One region of the Priestia sp. BR_2 genome, then DNA from elsewhere that is predicted to be linked to it. Evidence: a T-box and tRNA genes for the amino acid it is inferred to sense, from the RefSeq annotation. Region 1 holds a T-box; the other regions hold tRNA genes.
What was found. The T-box of region 1 lies ahead of leuS (leucine--tRNA ligase). A T-box ahead of a tRNA ligase gene usually reads a tRNA of that ligase, here a tRNA-Leu.

Region 1 (5,622 bases):
ATCAAGCCGTTGGAATTCAAAGCGGTCATCGGCGAAATCAAGGATCGGCTCGAAGCCCGGCAAATCGCCATATCCATCACAAGTCCGGTCCAACTGATCCATCTGGAATCATCGCTGCCCTGCAAGGTAGCGAAAATCATACCGAGCATCACTAACATCACCGGAGGCGGAGCATCGTTATGCATGTATGGTTCCCGAATAAAAGAAGAAGACAGGCAGCTTATAGAAAGCCTCCTGTCTTATATCAGCAGGCCGCTCAATATACTGGAATCGCACACGCGAATCACTTCCGATTTCTCCAGCTGCGGGCCTGCTTTTTTAAGTTTATTCATGGAAAAATGGATCGACGCTGCCGTTGAAATGACCGGAATCGACCGCAGGTCCCTCAATGCACTAGCCGGCGAAATGCTGCTTGGCACCGGCAAGCTGCTAACGGAGGAGGGCTTCTCCCCCGAAGAGCTGCAAAAGCGGGTGGCGGTTCCCGGAGGCATCACGGCCCAGGCTCTGGCACTGCTGGAATCGAACCTGAACGGGTTGTTCTACCAATTGATCCAAACCACACACGACAAGTATGAGGAGGATTTGGCCAAACTGGATGCTGCCTTCGGTTTTACGATTAACCGGCCACGATATTGACCAGTTTACCCGGTACGGCAATGATTTTGCGAATACTCTTGCCTTCCAGCGCCTGCTTGACATTTGGAAGGGAGAGGCTATGTTGTTGCATGGCTTCTTGGTCCATGTCTTTCGCGATTTTGGCGCGTTCCACGATTTTGCCGTTGACTTGCACCACGATCTCGACTTCTGCCTCTACGGTCCAAGCCTCGTCAAACTCAGGCCATGGCACGTAAGTTACGCTCTCCGTGTAGCCTAAACGGCTCCACAGCTCTTCAGCCAGGTGAGGGGCAAGCGGGGAAAGCAGTTGGACGAAGTTCTCCATCGCCTTGCGAGGAAGCACTTCGCTCTTGTACCCCTCGTTGATGAATATCATCAACTGGCTGATCGCTGTGTTAAAGCGCAGATGCTCAAAGTCGTCGGTCACTTTCTTAATCGTTTTGTGCAGCGTGCGTTTGAATTCGTCCGTACCCTCGCCATCCACGATTTTAGGATTCAATTGACCGTCGTCTCCGATGAACAGACGCCATACGCGGGAAAGGAAGCGGTGCGTTCCTTCAACGCCGTTGGTGTTCCATGGCTTCGTCGCTTCCAGCGGCCCCATGAACATTTCGTATACGCGCAGCGTGTCAGCGCCATACTCGTTCACGATATCGTCCGGATTGATGACGTTGCCGCGGGATTTACTCATTTTCTCATTGTTGTTCCCCAGGATCATGCCCTGATTGACCAGCTTCTGGAAAGGCTCCTTCGTATCGACGACGCCCAGGTCATACAATACTTTGTGCCAGAAGCGCGCATACAGCAAGTGCAGCACAGCATGCTCCACGCCGCCGATGTACAGGTCAACCGGCAGCCATTCCTTCTGTTTCTCCTTGGAGCACAGTTCGTTATGGTTATCCGGATCGATGTAACGCAGGTAGTACCAGCAGCTGCCGGCCCATTGCGGCATCGTATTGGTTTCGCGGCGGGCTTTCATGCCCGTTTCGGGATCAACCGTCTCCACCCACTCCGTCACGTTGGCCAGCGGCGATTCGCCGGTTCCGGACGGTTTAATCTGGTCTACATCCGGCAGAAGCAATGGAAGCTGATCTTCCGGCACGGTCTTCATCGTTCCGTCTTCCAGATGCAGAATCGGAATCGGCTCGCCCCAATAGCGTTGACGGCTGAACAGCCAGTCGCGCAGACGGTAGGTTACCTTCTTCTTGCCCTTGCCCTCTTTCTCCAGCCATTCATTCATCGCCTGAATAGCCTCTTCATTATCCAGCCCGTTCAGGAAGCCGGAATTCACGTGCGCGCCGGTGCCGGTATATGCTTCCTCCTCGACGTTTCCGCCTTGAACGACTTCAATGATCGGAAGACCGAATTGCTTCGCAAACTCCCAGTCCCGGCTGTCATGTCCCGGAACCGCCATAATGGCACCGGTGCCGTAGCCGGCAAGCACGTAATCCGCGATCCAGATCGGTACCTTGGCGCCGTTTACCGGATTGACGGCATACGCGCCCGTGAATACGCCGGTTTTATCCTTGGCCAGATCCGTCCGCTCCAGGTCGCTTTTACGTGCTGCCTGATCCTGATAAGCCTTCACCGCTTCGCGCTGATCGGCTGTCGCAATTTTGTCCACGAGGTCATGCTCCGGTGCCAGGACGCAGTAGCTTGCCCCGAACAGCGTATCCGGACGAGTGGTGAACACCTCCAGATGACCATCATACCCTTCGATGTCAAAACGGACCTCGGCGCCCGTGGATTTGCCGATCCAGTTGCGCTGCATATCCTTCAAGCTTTCGCTCCAGTCCAGCTCGTCCAGATCCTCCAGCAGGCGATCCGCATATTCGGTAATGCGCAGGATCCATTGGCGCATCGGCTTGCGTACGACCGGATGGCCTCCGCGTTCGCTCTTGCCGTCGATGACCTCCTCGTTCGCCAGCACGGTGCCGAGCGCTTCGCACCAGTTCACCGGAACCTCGGCCACATAGGCCAAGCCGCGTTTGTAGAGCTGGATAAAGATCCACTGCGTCCATTTGTAATATTCCGGATCGGTGGTGCTGATCTCGCGGTCCCAGTCATACGAGAACCCGAGGGATTTGATCTGGCGGCGGAACGTATCGATATTCTGCACGGTGAACTCCCGAGGATGTTTGCCCGTGTCCATCGCATACTGCTCTGCCGGCAGGCCGAAGGCGTCCCATCCCATCGGATGAAGCACGTTGTATCCGCGCATCCGCTTGTAGCGGGACACGATGTCCGTTGCCGTGTATCCCTCCGGGTGACCTACGTGCAGGCCTGCGCCCGATGGGTACGGAAACATATCCAGCGCGTAAAATTTCGGTTTGGACGAGGAATCTTCCGTTTTAAAGGTTTTGTTCTCATCCCAGTATTGCTGCCACTTCGGTTCGATGGCCTGCGGCTGGTAGCCGTGGCCGGTTGGTTGATTGTCCGTCATACTTCATTGCTCCTCCTTCACAGTCGAGAGGCAAGGCCTGCGCCATTGCCCAAAAAAACAAAAAAACCTCATCATCCATAGCGTTGATCGCTAGGGACGAGAGGTTTGATTCCCGTGGTACCACCCTAGTTAGCCAAAGGCATGCTTTGCCTTTCGCTCCCTTTGCATCCTTATCGCGGATAAGACGACGATGCTTCGTCGGCCGATTCTGCCGGAATACAGCCCTCCGACGGCCGGGTTAACACCATTGCTCCGAGGCGAGTTCATCCCTATCGTCAACCGGTTTTCACCAGACACCGGCTCTCTGCATGATCGAAATTGGAACGATTGATCCTCATCATCGCGTTCATATTACCGTTTTAATGTGGCTATTATACCCAAAAAGCGCGGTCAAGTCAACGAAAGCTCTTCTCCGCTTCTGCGGTAATGTTCCGGCGTGGTCCCGACCATGGCCTTGAACATCCGGCTGAAATGGGCCAAATGCTTGAAACCGGACGCCTGGCTGATCTCCGTTATGCTCAGATGGGGGTGGAGCCTAAGCATGATTTTGGCCTGGTTGATCCGCCGGTGATACACATATTTGAACACCGTCGTTCCGGTCACTTCCTTGAATAAGGAGGATAAGTAGTGTTTCGTGATATGCATGTCGCGGGCGATTCCCTCCAGCGTCAAATCCAGCATATAATTTTCCTCGACAAACGAGACGACATGCTGGACATGCCGCTCCTTCTCCGAGATCGAGTCGTGATCCTGCACGGCGGCCTGGCACCAATCGGCGATGACGTACATCATCTCCTGGATTCGAAGGGTCATCCGCTCCTGGCGAAAGCCGGCCGTGGAGGACGACAGGCGGTGTATATCGGCCAGCATCCCTTCGAATTCTTCCCGGTTCTCCCCCGTCAGCGTCATGCGATGATTCCGCAGCGTTTCGAAGGGGTCCAGCAATATCGATTTGGCCGTCTCCGAAAGCCCCCTGCAGACCCAGGCCGGATCAAAATGCAAAATGCTCCTGACATATCTGGAATCGGGTTCAACGTTCGGACAGTGCAGCGTAAGCCCGTTCATCAGGAGCAGATCCCCCGGTTTCAGGGTGAACACGGAATCGCCGATCAAATACGTGCAGCGTCCCTCATGGAAATAATAAATTTCATAAAAAGCATGCGAGTGAAACCGCCCTCCCGACAGCGGCTGTTCATTGTAGTAGGTCAGATCGAACGGCGCTTGAAGCTGCATGCGGTCAAAGCCTGGCATCATATCGACAGATGAGGTCATTTAGAGAATCGCCCCTTTAGCGATTTTGGAGTCGTCTAACCCCCAACCCTCAACGTAACGGGGTTTTCTCTATTATAAATGATTTTAGGGAATACGCACGGCTTCATTTTGGGCAATCACGCACAATTCTCCGGCCTTGAAGGCATGCTCCTGGGACATGGCATGTTCCGTGCGTTCCAGGCAGTCCAGGATAAGCTCCCCGAAAAACGGATAGCCCACTTTCCCCTGGAGTTCCATATGAAACTCTCCTTCACCGTTAACCAAGTACAGATGATCCCCCTGCGGATGCCTTGCGATATCGATGTATTTGCGAAGCTCGATGTATCCTTCCGTTCCCAGAATAAAGGTTCTGCCATCTCCCCAAGTGCCAAGTCCTCCGGGCGTCAGCCAATCGACGCGGAAATAATTGGTGGCTCCATTGTCTCCCACCAGCGTTGCATCTCCGAAATCCTCCAGCTCGGGGTATTCCGGATTCGCATAATTGCCCACCTTGCTGCTGAGCACCTTGGCATCGCGGCATCCCGCATAAAACAAAAATTGTTCGATCTGGTGGGAGCCGATGTCACACAGGATGCCCCCGTACTGTTGATGACGGAAAAACCAGTCCGGGCGGGAGGACGCATTCAAACGGTGCGGTCCGGTTCCCATCACTTGCACCACTCGCCCGATCGCCCCGTCCTGAATCAGCTTCCCGGCATGGACGGCACTCTCCACATGCAGCCGTTCACTGTAATAGACCATGTATTTCTTGCCCGTCTCCGCGGCTTTCGCGCGTGCAGCGTTCACCTGCTCCAGCGTGGTGAACGGCGTTTTATCCGTGAAATAATCCTTACCGTGCGACATGACCTTCAGGCCAAGCTCGCATCTCTCCGAAGGAATGGCGGCAGCCGCCACCAGATGAACTTCGGTATCTTCCAGCACCTGGGCCTCGGAGGAAGCCACGGCAACCTCCGGGTATGCCTTGCAAAAAGCAGCAACCTTGGCGGGGTCTGAGTCATACACCCACTTCAGCGTCGCCCCGGCCTCAATCAAGCCGTTGCACATGCCGTATATATGGCCATGCTCCAGCGACATGGCTGCAAAAATAAATTCTCCGGGCTTGCACACCGGCTGGGCCTTGCCCACCGGCGCATAGAGCATTCCATTGCTGCGGTCCATACCAAGAGCCTCCCCGATTGTAATTTAATAAGCGCCAAACGTCTTGCTCATATCCACCGGCCCGATCTCCTTGACCGTTTTCCGGGTGGACGAATTCGCTATCCGTTCTTGCAGCATCTCGTAATACAGATCTT
Region 2 (5,622 bases), on a different contig from region 1:
TAATTTTTATATAAATACGAACAATGTTCCAACAAGACCAAATACACATTGTAGGTCTATCGAACCACCGCACCGGCTCCATAAATCATGTAACAACGAAATGGAAACAAATGTTTAGTGATTGGCTATTGAAAAGCTAGTGTCGAATATTGTAGTATTGTGTTAAAAAAATCGGAGGAATTATGCCTACACAACTGCAGCAAGAAAAACACTCCATTGAGGCGTGGTCCCTGATCAACCGTAAATATTTGGGGAAAGGCGTGCGAGTCAAGCGCTTTCGTCGGCCGACCCGCTGCCAAATTCGTAACCGCGTCCTGCTAGCCGTACTTATGGCCAACGATATCAAATTGTCGCAATTGGCCGAGGAACTGGGAGTATCCTCCCGTAGCGTCAGCGCCTGGGTATATGAGGGACGCGTTCCCGGAAAAAACAACCTGGAGAAAGCCTGCGACTACTTGGGTTATCCCCGCCACATTCTCTTCAGAGAAGAATTGCTGGACAAGTCGCCCTTGATCTGTCAGCCAGCGCCTTCCCGATTCATGAAACGCACCCTGACACGCTCTCCGGTCAGCAATCGGATTCTGACAGGCCTGTGCATGGTTCATGATTTGTCGGTGAGCGATGTCAGCCGCTGGATCGGCGTGCATCCCGGCACGTTCCGCAAATGGCTGCACCAAGGCACCGTACCTTCAGCAGCATTTCAGGAGAAAGCGGAACAGTTCTTTCGAATCCCTAAGTCTGTGTTATTCGCAGATTGCGCACTGAAGCAAGAGTCCCGATAAAACTAGCCGTTAAACCAATAACCATACTTATGATCTCACACAAATGCTCTGCTTGCCGGACTCCATTCGGCCAAGCCGGGCTTATTTTGTGTCATGGCATAGTTCGAGGTTTTCAGGGAATACAAGTAACATCGGGCGTACGAAAGCATCCAGGAATGAGGTGACTGACCAATGAAGCTGCGTCAGAAGGAAATTGGCGCTTCACTGGGATTGCTGGCTGGAACGACCATGGGAAGCGGCATCGGATTCCTGCTCGGATGGCACTCCTACAATCTGATGATCCTGGTTTCCCTCTTCGGTTTTTTCGGTATTGCAGCCGGTCTTTGGGCAGGCTCCCGAAGAATATTCAAAGAACTCCCTTAAAAACCATGTGAGGCTCGTCGTTCTGCCTGATTCTTGCTGAACGTTCAGGCATAAGCTCAAAAAAAGCAGGCCGGTAATGTTCCGGTCTGCTTTGTTATGATTAGTTATGGGTCTTCGTCTCGTTTATAACGTACCATTTCCCAGGCTTAACGCCATCGTTTGTGAAATGTTGAACGACTCCGTCAATGGCGGCTCTTTGGTCATGGCCTCGGGTGGTCGTATCCGGCATATCCTGAATGCTCCAGGTCTTGCCTCCGTCCTCGGTTTTGGCTTGACCGCTGAATCCCGTTTCGGGCGAGATAAAATGGAGAAAGCCGGCATTCGGCGTGCTTCCTATCCGGTTCCATGTTTCTCCGCCATCCGTTGTACGGTACAGATCGTTATTCTCCATCACGGTCCAGGCCTGCTTTCCGTTCAGCGCAAAGATTTGGCGTACTGTGCCCTTCAGTTGAGCTTGAACCTCCCATTCGGTGCCTCCGTCATCACTAAAAGCAATCCAGCCTTCTCCGCCGATCCAGCCTGAGTTATGATTAACGAGCCGGACTGCCGTCACATCCGATAAATCCACATCGGGTTCGGCCGCTGGATCTTCTTGCGTGTCTGCTGCGGAACCGTTTCCTGCGCTGCCATCCGTATGGCCTGAGGTTTTATCCGTGCCGGAAGGCGGCGTTGTCTCAGGAATATCTCCCTTGAGGGAGTTTCCCAATGCCTCAGTCGGCAAAGACCCGGCCCCATTCCCTTTATCCGATGGCTGACATCCGACAGCTACGCTGACTGCGATCAACATCATCAGCATAAAGCCCATCCTGTTTCGAGGTTTTATCATGCGATCACACCCCTTATGTTCTAAATACCAAAACGGCTATTTACGCTATTCGTCCCATTCCATCACCCTCATACGGAACGGTACTCCTATTCAGTATAACGCGATTTCCACATGAAGAGGAACGAAAAAAGCTGTTTTTCAAGTCGAATTCCACTTGAAAAACAGCTTTGCTTCATAGATGCGGTCGAGAGGACTCGAACCTCCACGGGGGTAAGCCCACACGGACCTGAACCGTGCGCGTCTGCCAATTCCGCCACGACCGCATATTATGTAAGTCGTGATCGTGTTGATCACCGTAATTAAGAGTATATTACGCCCCAAGCTAAAAAGCAAGCATTTTTTCAAAAAAAAAAAATGTCGAAACCATCATTTCATCATGGTTTCGACTAATCAGGCCAGTCTCAGATCGTCCATTGATCATGTATGATGCCGGACAATACCCAACGATCCTCATACCGCTCAAACACTAGCCGCAGGCTTTCCCAGTCCATGCCCGCATAATCAGGATCAACTCCATCATAATAATACTCCACGATGCCGGCCTCACTGTACTGGCTGCTGGCATTGTTCACCGTATTTCCTTCGCTCTTCGATTGGTTATATCCGATCCACGGCGCCTTCGCAAAGTCCAGCGAATAAATGAATTTCTTGTAATAGCCATCAAGAGTCATCGAAATCGGTTCTCCGCTGCCGTCAAACTCACCCCATCGGTAAACGGCGTCGTTGTTCAATCCCTGCCGCAGCTGCTGCTTGCTGAGCGTTACGTCCTTCTGCCGGTCGACGTAAGCATACGGAGAGAAGGTGATTCCGTCTGGATGAGCGAGTTCGGCCAGCTTCTCAAAATCCTTGTTTTTCAAAAATGCGATCGCTTCAGCACTGATTTTGGACAGGGCGGCTTCTGCTTCTTTCGGCGTGAGCAGCGGATAAATCATAGCTTCTTTAGCCTTGTTATCCCAGGATACCTTGCCTCCAAGCCCTTCAGCCGAGAAACGGAGCGGGATGTAAACCCGTCCCTCCCTGAGAAGAGGCGGAGCATCCAGGGTCACGACCTTGCCGTCCTTCACGGCACGGGTATGCCCAACGGTATAACTCGTCGTATGTTTGCCATTGCTCACGATCGCCGTCCGATCGGCTTGATTCCAACGCACCTCGGCACCCATAGCTTCAGAAATGCCGCGGAATGGCACCATCACCCTCCCTTGATGAATAAAAGCAGGCGAATCCAGCAGCAATTTGCCGCCATTCACCCTAATTTCAATAGGTTTGTCTGAAGATGTGCCCGAAGCCCAAACTTCTTCTCCTCCAAACAGGAAACCGGCGATCCCTATCGCTGCCGCCATCATACCGGCCAGCAGCTTTTTCACTCCTTGACGTTTCTTCATCACAAACTATCCCCTCCTTCTGCTCAGTTCACTATCTCTTTTTCCATTTCCATTATAAAATGTCTATAACCCATAGACCCATCCATAAAGCAATTGCCGATTACTCCGTGCAGCCACTGGATATGCACTCCCCTCACGCCCCAGGTTCGCTATGCCTAACCCCCCATTTATATTTACTCAACATACCTTTTATACAGTCAAGGATCAGGAAAGAGGAATTGAGTCGCTGAGGAAGAACTTGTCTAAGCATGAGATTATATTTCTACCGGGGGGATTCTTATTGAAACGATATCTGCTGCCATTATTCATCCTGATCATGAGTCTGCTTTACATTTTCTTCATTCCTTCCGAGCCCATGCTCGTCAAACTGCTGTTCAAGCTCATCCCCATGTGGCTCATCATCCTGTTTGCATATCGGCAATTCCCGCCCCGTGCCACGAAAGTTCACTATCTTCTGTTATCGGGACTGTTCTTCTGCATGATCGGTGACGGTACGCTGATCTGGTTTGTCGTCGGCCTTACCTTTTTTCTGATCGGTCACCTGTTCTATACGGCCGGCTTTCTGGGACAATGGCGATATTCGCTTCCCCGCCTCCTCAGCATCGTTCCGATTGCGGCCTATTCCGTCTGGATGGGCATTCAATTGGTGACCTCTCTCAACTCAAATGGGGAGCAGGCTTTGATATTTCCCGTCATCGCTTATATTGCGGTCATTTCGACCATGCTCTGGACCTCCGTCATGACCGGAAACCGGTTAGCCATGCTTGGAAGTCTGCTCTTTGTCATCTCGGACTCGATCCTGTCCTGGAACATGTTTGTTTCCGATATCCTTTATTCGAACGTATGGATCATGACCACGTATTATGCAGCCCAGTTTCTGATAGCCAAAAGCATCTCGGCTTTTAACCGGACGAAAGCGCGGAGCAGGGGCGACTCGTCGCTCAATGCTTCCGCCATCCGTTAGAAAACCAAAAAAAGCCGAGTCCGGGTTCCCCCCCGGGCTCAGCTTTTACAGGACATTTCACCGCTTCATGTTCCATGATATGTCGGTCCATAACTCCCCTATCAAGCAACGAAGCAACGCCGAGTCCTCAATCACGCCAGTTCATGCGAACCTGCTTAATCCCCTCTACCTGCCACAACTGCTCGAACAATCCGTTAATTCCCTTGCTGTTGAACGAGTATACCCGGAATTCCATTGTGACCTTGGTCGAATCGTCTTCCGTCGTGTCATTGTTCACGATCATGCCTTCCACCGTCATATTGGCCTTTTGCAGCAATTCCGTAATCGTGCTCACATGTACCGGACGGTCACCCGCCTCGATGATAATCTTTAAGCTGCCGGACTTTTTGATAAAGAGAAACCTCGATTCCAATTTATTCAGCACCAGCGTGCTGACCAGAACGATCGCTGTCGTGATGATCGCAGGCCAGTAAAAACCGGAGCCCACGCTTAAACCGATAGCCGCTGCCACCCATAAAGTGGCGGCCGTGGTCAGACCTGAAATGATATGATTGGAACGCCGCAATATGGCTCCGGCACCAAGAAAACCGATACCGCTTACAACTTGTGCCGCCAGCCGGGCAGGATCAAACCTCGCATTGGGATGATTGATCAGTGCAGAATCAAACCCGTAGATGGAAGTCAGCATAATCAGCGTCGATCCGACGGCCACCAAGAGATGGGTTTTTAACCCGGCCTGCTTATTCCGGCGTTCCCGCTCCCAACCGATCAAACCGCCGAGCAATGCAGCGAACAGCAGCCGCATCAGCATGGTCTCCGTATCCAGTTGAAACACATCCATTCCTAATCTCCACCCATCTTCATCATGTAAGGCGGCTCTTCGTTATGCCATATGTTCATCCTGCCAGCGCCATAACTCTTTGCTGGAGGTGGATATGCCGATTACACCGCTCTTTAGAGCCGTATCAAAATCCTCCAAATCGATCATGAGCCCCCCAGCAATGACAGGCACGTCCACCTCTGCGCGAATACGTTCCATAATCCGCTGGCACACCATGCCCGGGAGCACTTCAATGGCATCGGGATTGGAGGCCTTAATCATCTTGATCCCGTTGTCCAGGGAGACGGAGTCAAATACGAACAGACGCTGAACCGTTAACAAGCCCAGCTTCTTTGCTTCCACAATCGCCGTGTTTTTTGTCGTGACAATCCCGTCGATGCCAACCTTCTCAGCCAAGTACTTAACTCCCGTCTTATCTTTGCCGATCCCTTCAATCAGATCAAAATGCACAAACGAAAGCTTGC
Region 3 (5,622 bases), on a different contig from region 1:
ATCCAGCACCCAGGCCTTCGAACCCATATTTATGTCATAAAAACTAACATCAATATGAAAAAAGCATCATTTTTTTCGAAATTTTTTGTAGAATTTACCGGGAAATATGGTAGTATAACTAACATATACAAAGAACGATTAATCGAATGGGAATTGGGGGAGATCGCTATGTTTGACTGGCTTGGGTATCGCCAAGGACTTCCGCTTTGGATTTCATGGCGTCTGAATCGTAATTTGAAGGAAGACATCGAAGACATATTCGAAGGCATTGCCGAGACGCGCAAAGAGCTGCTCTTCTCCTGGAGCCATGAATATTGGGGACATCTGGACCGACTGAAGGAGCAGCTGGACAAGGACAAGCCCCATGGTTCAACAGTCGTCGGCGAGCATCCTTATCCCTTCTCTACAAGCGCCCCTTTGAACCAGGAGCAGCTCTTCTCCGCTTTGTACTCGCGCGCTGCCGATTTCACGGAATTGTTCCTGCTGAGTCCTTCGGGTGAGGTCACGTACTCTACATACGCTTCTCACATTGGAACCAGCTACAGCAATAGCAGCCCTTTGGGCGGGGCAATCACTCATCTCGCCGGCTCGGATACCGGCAAACTGCTCTTCGGGCCATATGCGGATCCCGTCACGTTAACCATCGGTCCCCGAACCTCTGCTTTTCACGACAAAATGACGCTGCTGTTCATGAATGCCGTTTACGTCGACGATACGTTCGCCGGCATCCTCTGCGGCCGGGTGCCAAACGACGTGATCGGGGATTTAATTCAGCGGGAATCCGGCCACGTCTATCCCGATTCCGGCGACAACTATATATTCATGGCCAAGCCCGAGATGAATCGCCATATTGCTCCGGGCACGGCCCTTTCCAGAAGCCGCTTTGAAGACCGGACCTTCACACACGGGGAGAACCTGAAGGACGGCGTAACGACCGACTGGGGGACCGTGTCGGTTCAGGAACATACGGAGCTGGAGCTGATGTTCACCGACCCGGCAACGGGTCAGCTTCATCCAGGCGTAGCCAACACCATCGCGAACGGAAGCAATCTGTTCGTGGACTTCCCCGGTTATTCCGATTACCGCCACATTCCGGTGATCGGAAAAGGTGTGACGTTCCGCCTGCCCCATTGTCCGGATGTTTGGGGGATGATGTGCGAAGGGGATCTCGAAGAGGTTTACCGTATTCGCGGCATTCGCTTCAGACATGCTAAGCTCCATGGCTTGTCTACCCTTATCTCGAGCCTCCTGACGGCTGTCATTGTTTTTATTACGGCTGTTTATTTATCTCCGGCATTCGCAGCCATGGCGGGAGGGTTAGCCTGCTTGGTCACCGGCCTTCTCACCTCTTCCCTGGTCGGCCATAAAGAAATTGGACGAATCGCGGATCGTCTACGCAGCCTCAACCGCTTCATCCGCTTGAATGCCGAGGGCAGCGGAGATCTGACGCAGCGGCTGGACCCCCGCCATTTCGATCAGGATGAAACGCGCGAATTAGCCAAATGGATCAACAATATGATCGATTCGCTGGAAAGCATCATGATGCAGGTGAAGTTGACGGCAGGCGATGTTTCCTCCAGCCAACAGGTAATGAACGACACCACCGCCGTCACCGTTACTTCCGCACGGCGTGTCAGCAGCAACATTAGCGAGATGATCCGCAGCATGCGCAGCCAACTGCAGGATATCGATGCCGTGAAGGACAGCGCGGAACGGATGCGGGAGACGCTCCGCCAGCTGGAACGGCAAGCAAATGAGCAGATTGATGTGGCCAAGAATGAAGTCGTCCGGATCGGAGACAAGATGTCTCATATTTCTGCGAAAGTCGAGGAAACCAATCAGACCATCCGCACGTTCATGGGAACCGTTCAGGAAGTTACAGGCGTACTGCACGCGATCGAACAAATATCCTCCCAAACTCATTTGCTGGCCCTGAATGCTTCCATTGAAGCGGCACGGGTCGGAGAACACGGACAAGGTTTTGCCGTCGTTGCAACCGAAATCCGCAAGCTGTCCGAGCTGACCAGACAGTCCACGGAAGAGGTCCACCGGATTATCGGCCATATCTATCAGGACGCTCAGCACGCCGTGCTCTCGATGAAGGAAGGGACCCGGGTCGTGGAAGAAGGAAACCTGCTGGTTTCCGCGGCTTCCGAGCTGCTTGCCGCCGCAGCCGAAGACGATCTGCGCAAGCACCAGGCCGTAGATGAAGTGGTTCAGCTGATGGAGAAAATCGCTTCGGTCAGCAAGGAGAACCGAAAGATTTCCAAGGATGTGGAGAGCAAAGTGCAGGAGCTGTCGCAGGAAATCGAAAGCGTAAGGTACACCTCAGGCAATGTCGAAGCCATAGCGAAATCGATGCAGCAGCTGGTAGGTCAATTCAAACTCACCGATGCCCGCATCCGATAAAATAGCGCAACATATAAACAGCCTTCCAAGCATGAAACTCGGAATCACCGGGACTCTTGCGCGGAAGGCCGTTCGTTTTATATTCATACCCGGTCTCGGCTGATATTAACGTTTGGACTTTCCATCGGTCTCGTCACTCGATTCCGGACCTGTTTCGGGGCTCAAGGAAGATCTAATACGAGCGCAGCGGATCAGGCCGCCAGCTTGAGTGCTCCCTGACGAGATCGCTGATCCCGACGAACTCCACCTTTTTTTGCAGTTCCGGGATCGTGCCTTTCAGCGCCTCTGCCGTCCGGATTCCATATACGCCAACATGGCCGATTGCAATGCAGGAAGTTCTCTCTTCCGCATGCTGCGCCGCGGTCTGCAGCTGCTTGCTCACATGCTGAACGGTATGAACGTCATCCAGGAAGATATCGTTGGCGATGGACGGCATTCCCTTTTTCGCTGCCAGTTTGCCGACTACGCTGTAGTAATTCGTTTTGCTGTCGATGAAAAACAGCCCTCTCTCCCTACAAACGTCGAGCACGATGGACATGACCCGTTCATCCCCGGTAACCTTGGAGCCCATGTGATTATTAATCCCAACGGCATAAGGAACCGAATCGATTGCCTCCTCCATGCGTTTACGAATTTCCTCATCGGTGAGCGAACTTAAGATAGCACCCGGTCCAAGCCAGGAAGACCGGCCCTGCTTAGGCTCCATGGGCATATGAATAATGACGTCATGCCCTTGCTGGTGCGCGGCCTCGGCATCTTTCTTGCTCGTCGGCAAAAACGGCATCACGGCCACCGTGATTTTGACAGGCAGATTGAGCATTTCCTCGGTCCCTTTCTGATCATTGCCAAAATCATCGATAATGACAGCCAGCTTATTCAGCTTCTTTTCCTGGCCGGATCTGCTGTGATCGGATTCTTCGTGCATTTTTCGAGTATCATGGTTGAACGAATCAGGAGCATTGACCACCCCCGCCCCGTACCCGATCTGTGCTCCGTTCGAGATCCCCCATACCAAACACAGCAAGATAATCGATTTTCTATATCTTTTCCGCATTGTTACGCCCCTTTCCACTCATCATCATGATAGCCTTACCTAACCGTATTGTTTGAGAAAAGCTATTCAAATATGTAATTACAGGCATAAATGTTAATCAGTAATCCTCCGCTTCCGCAATCACCTGCAGCGCATTTCCGACGGACTGCAGAAGATTGCCGGCCACCGTAAGATCGTTGGCTCTCCTATTCGTTTCGTGCCGCAGAGGTCAGCGGTAATTTCGGCCTCTGCCGCATTGGCTATCGATTGCATCGAACAGTCCCATAGAATTCCAAAGCAAAAAAGCTCGTAAACTGCAAGAACAGTTTACGAGCTTTCTCATTAGATGCGGTCGAGAGGACTCGAACCTCCACGGGGGTAAGCCCACACGGACCTGAACCGTGCGCGTCTGCCAATTCCGCCACGACCGCATGTATGTTGTCCACCTTCGAGCCAAGCTCTTATCAGCGGCGACAAGATATATAATATCACGCTAAATAAATCGAGTCAACACTTTTTTTGAACTTGATTAAAAACCTTGTTTTCGGTTAAAATAAGAACATAAGTTCTCATTCAATATCCATTTTCTATATAAAGGCGGTGATGTTGATGGCCATTCAGGCTGTTACAACGGAAGAACGGGCGTTGATCAAGAGTTACCTGCTGCTGATGTTCATTCATAAAGTGTTTGAACGGGATTGCCGGATCATTCAGGAGAGCGGGGTATTCAAAACCCCACAATTGTACGTAGAGGTTGTAGGAAACGGCGCCAAACGTGCTGCAGTGCTTCTTCGCGAGGTGAAGCAGGAATTCACCAAGCGGGCGATCAAGGTATATGACATCGGGCAAAGCAAGGACGGGATTCAGGCACGATATGCTTGCCGGGGGTACATTGGGTCGATGAACATTCTATGGCCATCCTTCCGTGAGGAGATGATGGATCGCATGCGAGCGTATCTCGGACTGGTTCCGCCTGAGAGCGATTCCTCCGACAAGCCCATCCTCCTGCCGCTGCTTTCGCGCGCTAACATCGCCGTTCCTTAAACGAAAGAATAACCGCCTCCCCGGCTGTACAAGCGTTGTGGGGGGCGGTTATTTTCTATCACAGATCAATGAAGGTTATGCTGCACGCGGGTCAGTCCCTGCGAGAGAGCATGTCCCGCGCTGGCGGCAGACGCCACGGCTACGGCCTCCATGATCTGAGCATCCGAGGCTCCCTTGGCACGGGCTTCCTCCATATGGTAGAAGGTACACAGCTCATTGTTGGCAAACAATCCGATCCCAAGCGCGATCAGCTGCTTCGTTCTCGCATCCAGTTCGCCATCCTGAAAGCAAACGCCGGTGAACTGATGATACGCTTCTGCCATGTCCGGCATGCTCTGCTTCAAATTCTGAATTTCATTCTTGTATGCCGAGACCTTGTCATTGGACATTTCCATAACCAAAAGCACCTCTTCCCGAAAAAATAGTTCCGAGGTTAAGTTGTCCGACGAATTCGAGATCTATGCTTATTCTTCGACCGGGCTGACTCTTGGCTCTTTTTTGAGCTGGTAGCTGTAGCGCCGATCCAGTTTAACGACCCGCCGGTTTCTGCGGCGGATGATAACCTGCTCCGGGTCCCAGGCTACGACGAACCCTATGATATCATTGGTCTCCAGCCCATCCCGCACAACCCGGACCAGTTCGCCGGAGATCCGCAGCTCATCGAGTCTTTCATCGCTGATCATCGCCATGCCTCCTTCATCACTTACTGTGCAAAAAAAGACCTAAATGAGATCATTTAGGTCTTTTGAATGCGTTGCGATATCGACAAACATCCCGATTAAGAGATGTTCTATATACCCATTAACGCTGAGCCGGCTCGATGCTGTCATTCTTCTCGTACCAATAATCCAGCACGGTGGAAGACATGACGCGCTTCTCGATATATTCGACCTGCTGAGGCGTAAACTGTTCCTTCCATTCGAAGGAAACCTCCTCGCACAATCCGGCAATCGTCAGCAGTTCTGACCAGGCAACATAGCGTTTGTACCAGAAGAACTGAGGATGTTCAATCATATAGGGATATAGATCATCAAACTCCGTATGTTTACAATCCAAAGCACGTTCAAAATGTACCTTCGCTTCATTCAGCTTCTCAATCAAAAACGGCTCGGTTACAGGTTGTTTCCCCATGTTGC

Region 2: it encodes a tRNA-Leu, which carries the amino acid that the T-box ahead of leuS (leucine--tRNA ligase) is inferred to sense. The anticodon was not compared.
Region 3: it encodes a tRNA-Leu, which carries the amino acid that the T-box ahead of leuS (leucine--tRNA ligase) is inferred to sense. The anticodon was not compared.

Annotation. Positions count from the first base shown of each region.
Region 1 covers NZ_JAVFHM010000338.1:200,843-206,464, forward strand. The annotation lists gene comER (late competence protein ComER) at 1-636, shown strand, start outside; gene leuS (leucine--tRNA ligase) at 617-3,058, opposite strand; T-box leader at 3,148-3,408, opposite strand; gene RB298_RS30140 (AraC family transcriptional regulator) at 3,449-4,330, opposite strand; gene RB298_RS30145 (Gfo/Idh/MocA family protein) at 4,415-5,488, opposite strand; gene RB298_RS30150 (Gfo/Idh/MocA family protein) at 5,513-5,622, opposite strand, start outside.
Region 2 covers NZ_JAVFHM010000229.1:103,736-109,357, reverse strand. The annotation lists gene RB298_RS18520 (helix-turn-helix domain-containing protein) at 183-782, shown strand; gene RB298_RS18515 (hypothetical protein) at 954-1,145, shown strand; gene RB298_RS18510 (WD40/YVTN/BNR-like repeat-containing protein) at 1,246-1,971, opposite strand; tRNA gene RB298_RS18505 (tRNA-Leu) at 2,151-2,234, opposite strand; gene RB298_RS18500 (copper amine oxidase N-terminal domain-containing protein) at 2,373-3,353, opposite strand; gene RB298_RS18495 (lysoplasmalogenase) at 3,634-4,317, shown strand; gene RB298_RS18490 (MgtC/SapB family protein) at 4,445-5,158, opposite strand; gene RB298_RS18485 (glycerol-3-phosphate responsive antiterminator) at 5,201-5,622, opposite strand, start outside.
Region 3 covers NZ_JAVFHM010000229.1:197,876-203,497, reverse strand. The annotation lists gene RB298_RS18960 (methyl-accepting chemotaxis protein) at 169-2,409, shown strand; gene RB298_RS18955 (divergent polysaccharide deacetylase family protein) at 2,582-3,463, opposite strand; tRNA gene RB298_RS18950 (tRNA-Leu) at 3,790-3,873, opposite strand; gene RB298_RS18945 (YhjD family protein) at 4,052-4,486, shown strand; gene RB298_RS18940 (carboxymuconolactone decarboxylase family protein) at 4,552-4,881, opposite strand; gene RB298_RS18935 (hypothetical protein) at 4,951-5,169, opposite strand; gene RB298_RS18930 (hypothetical protein) at 5,288-5,617, opposite strand.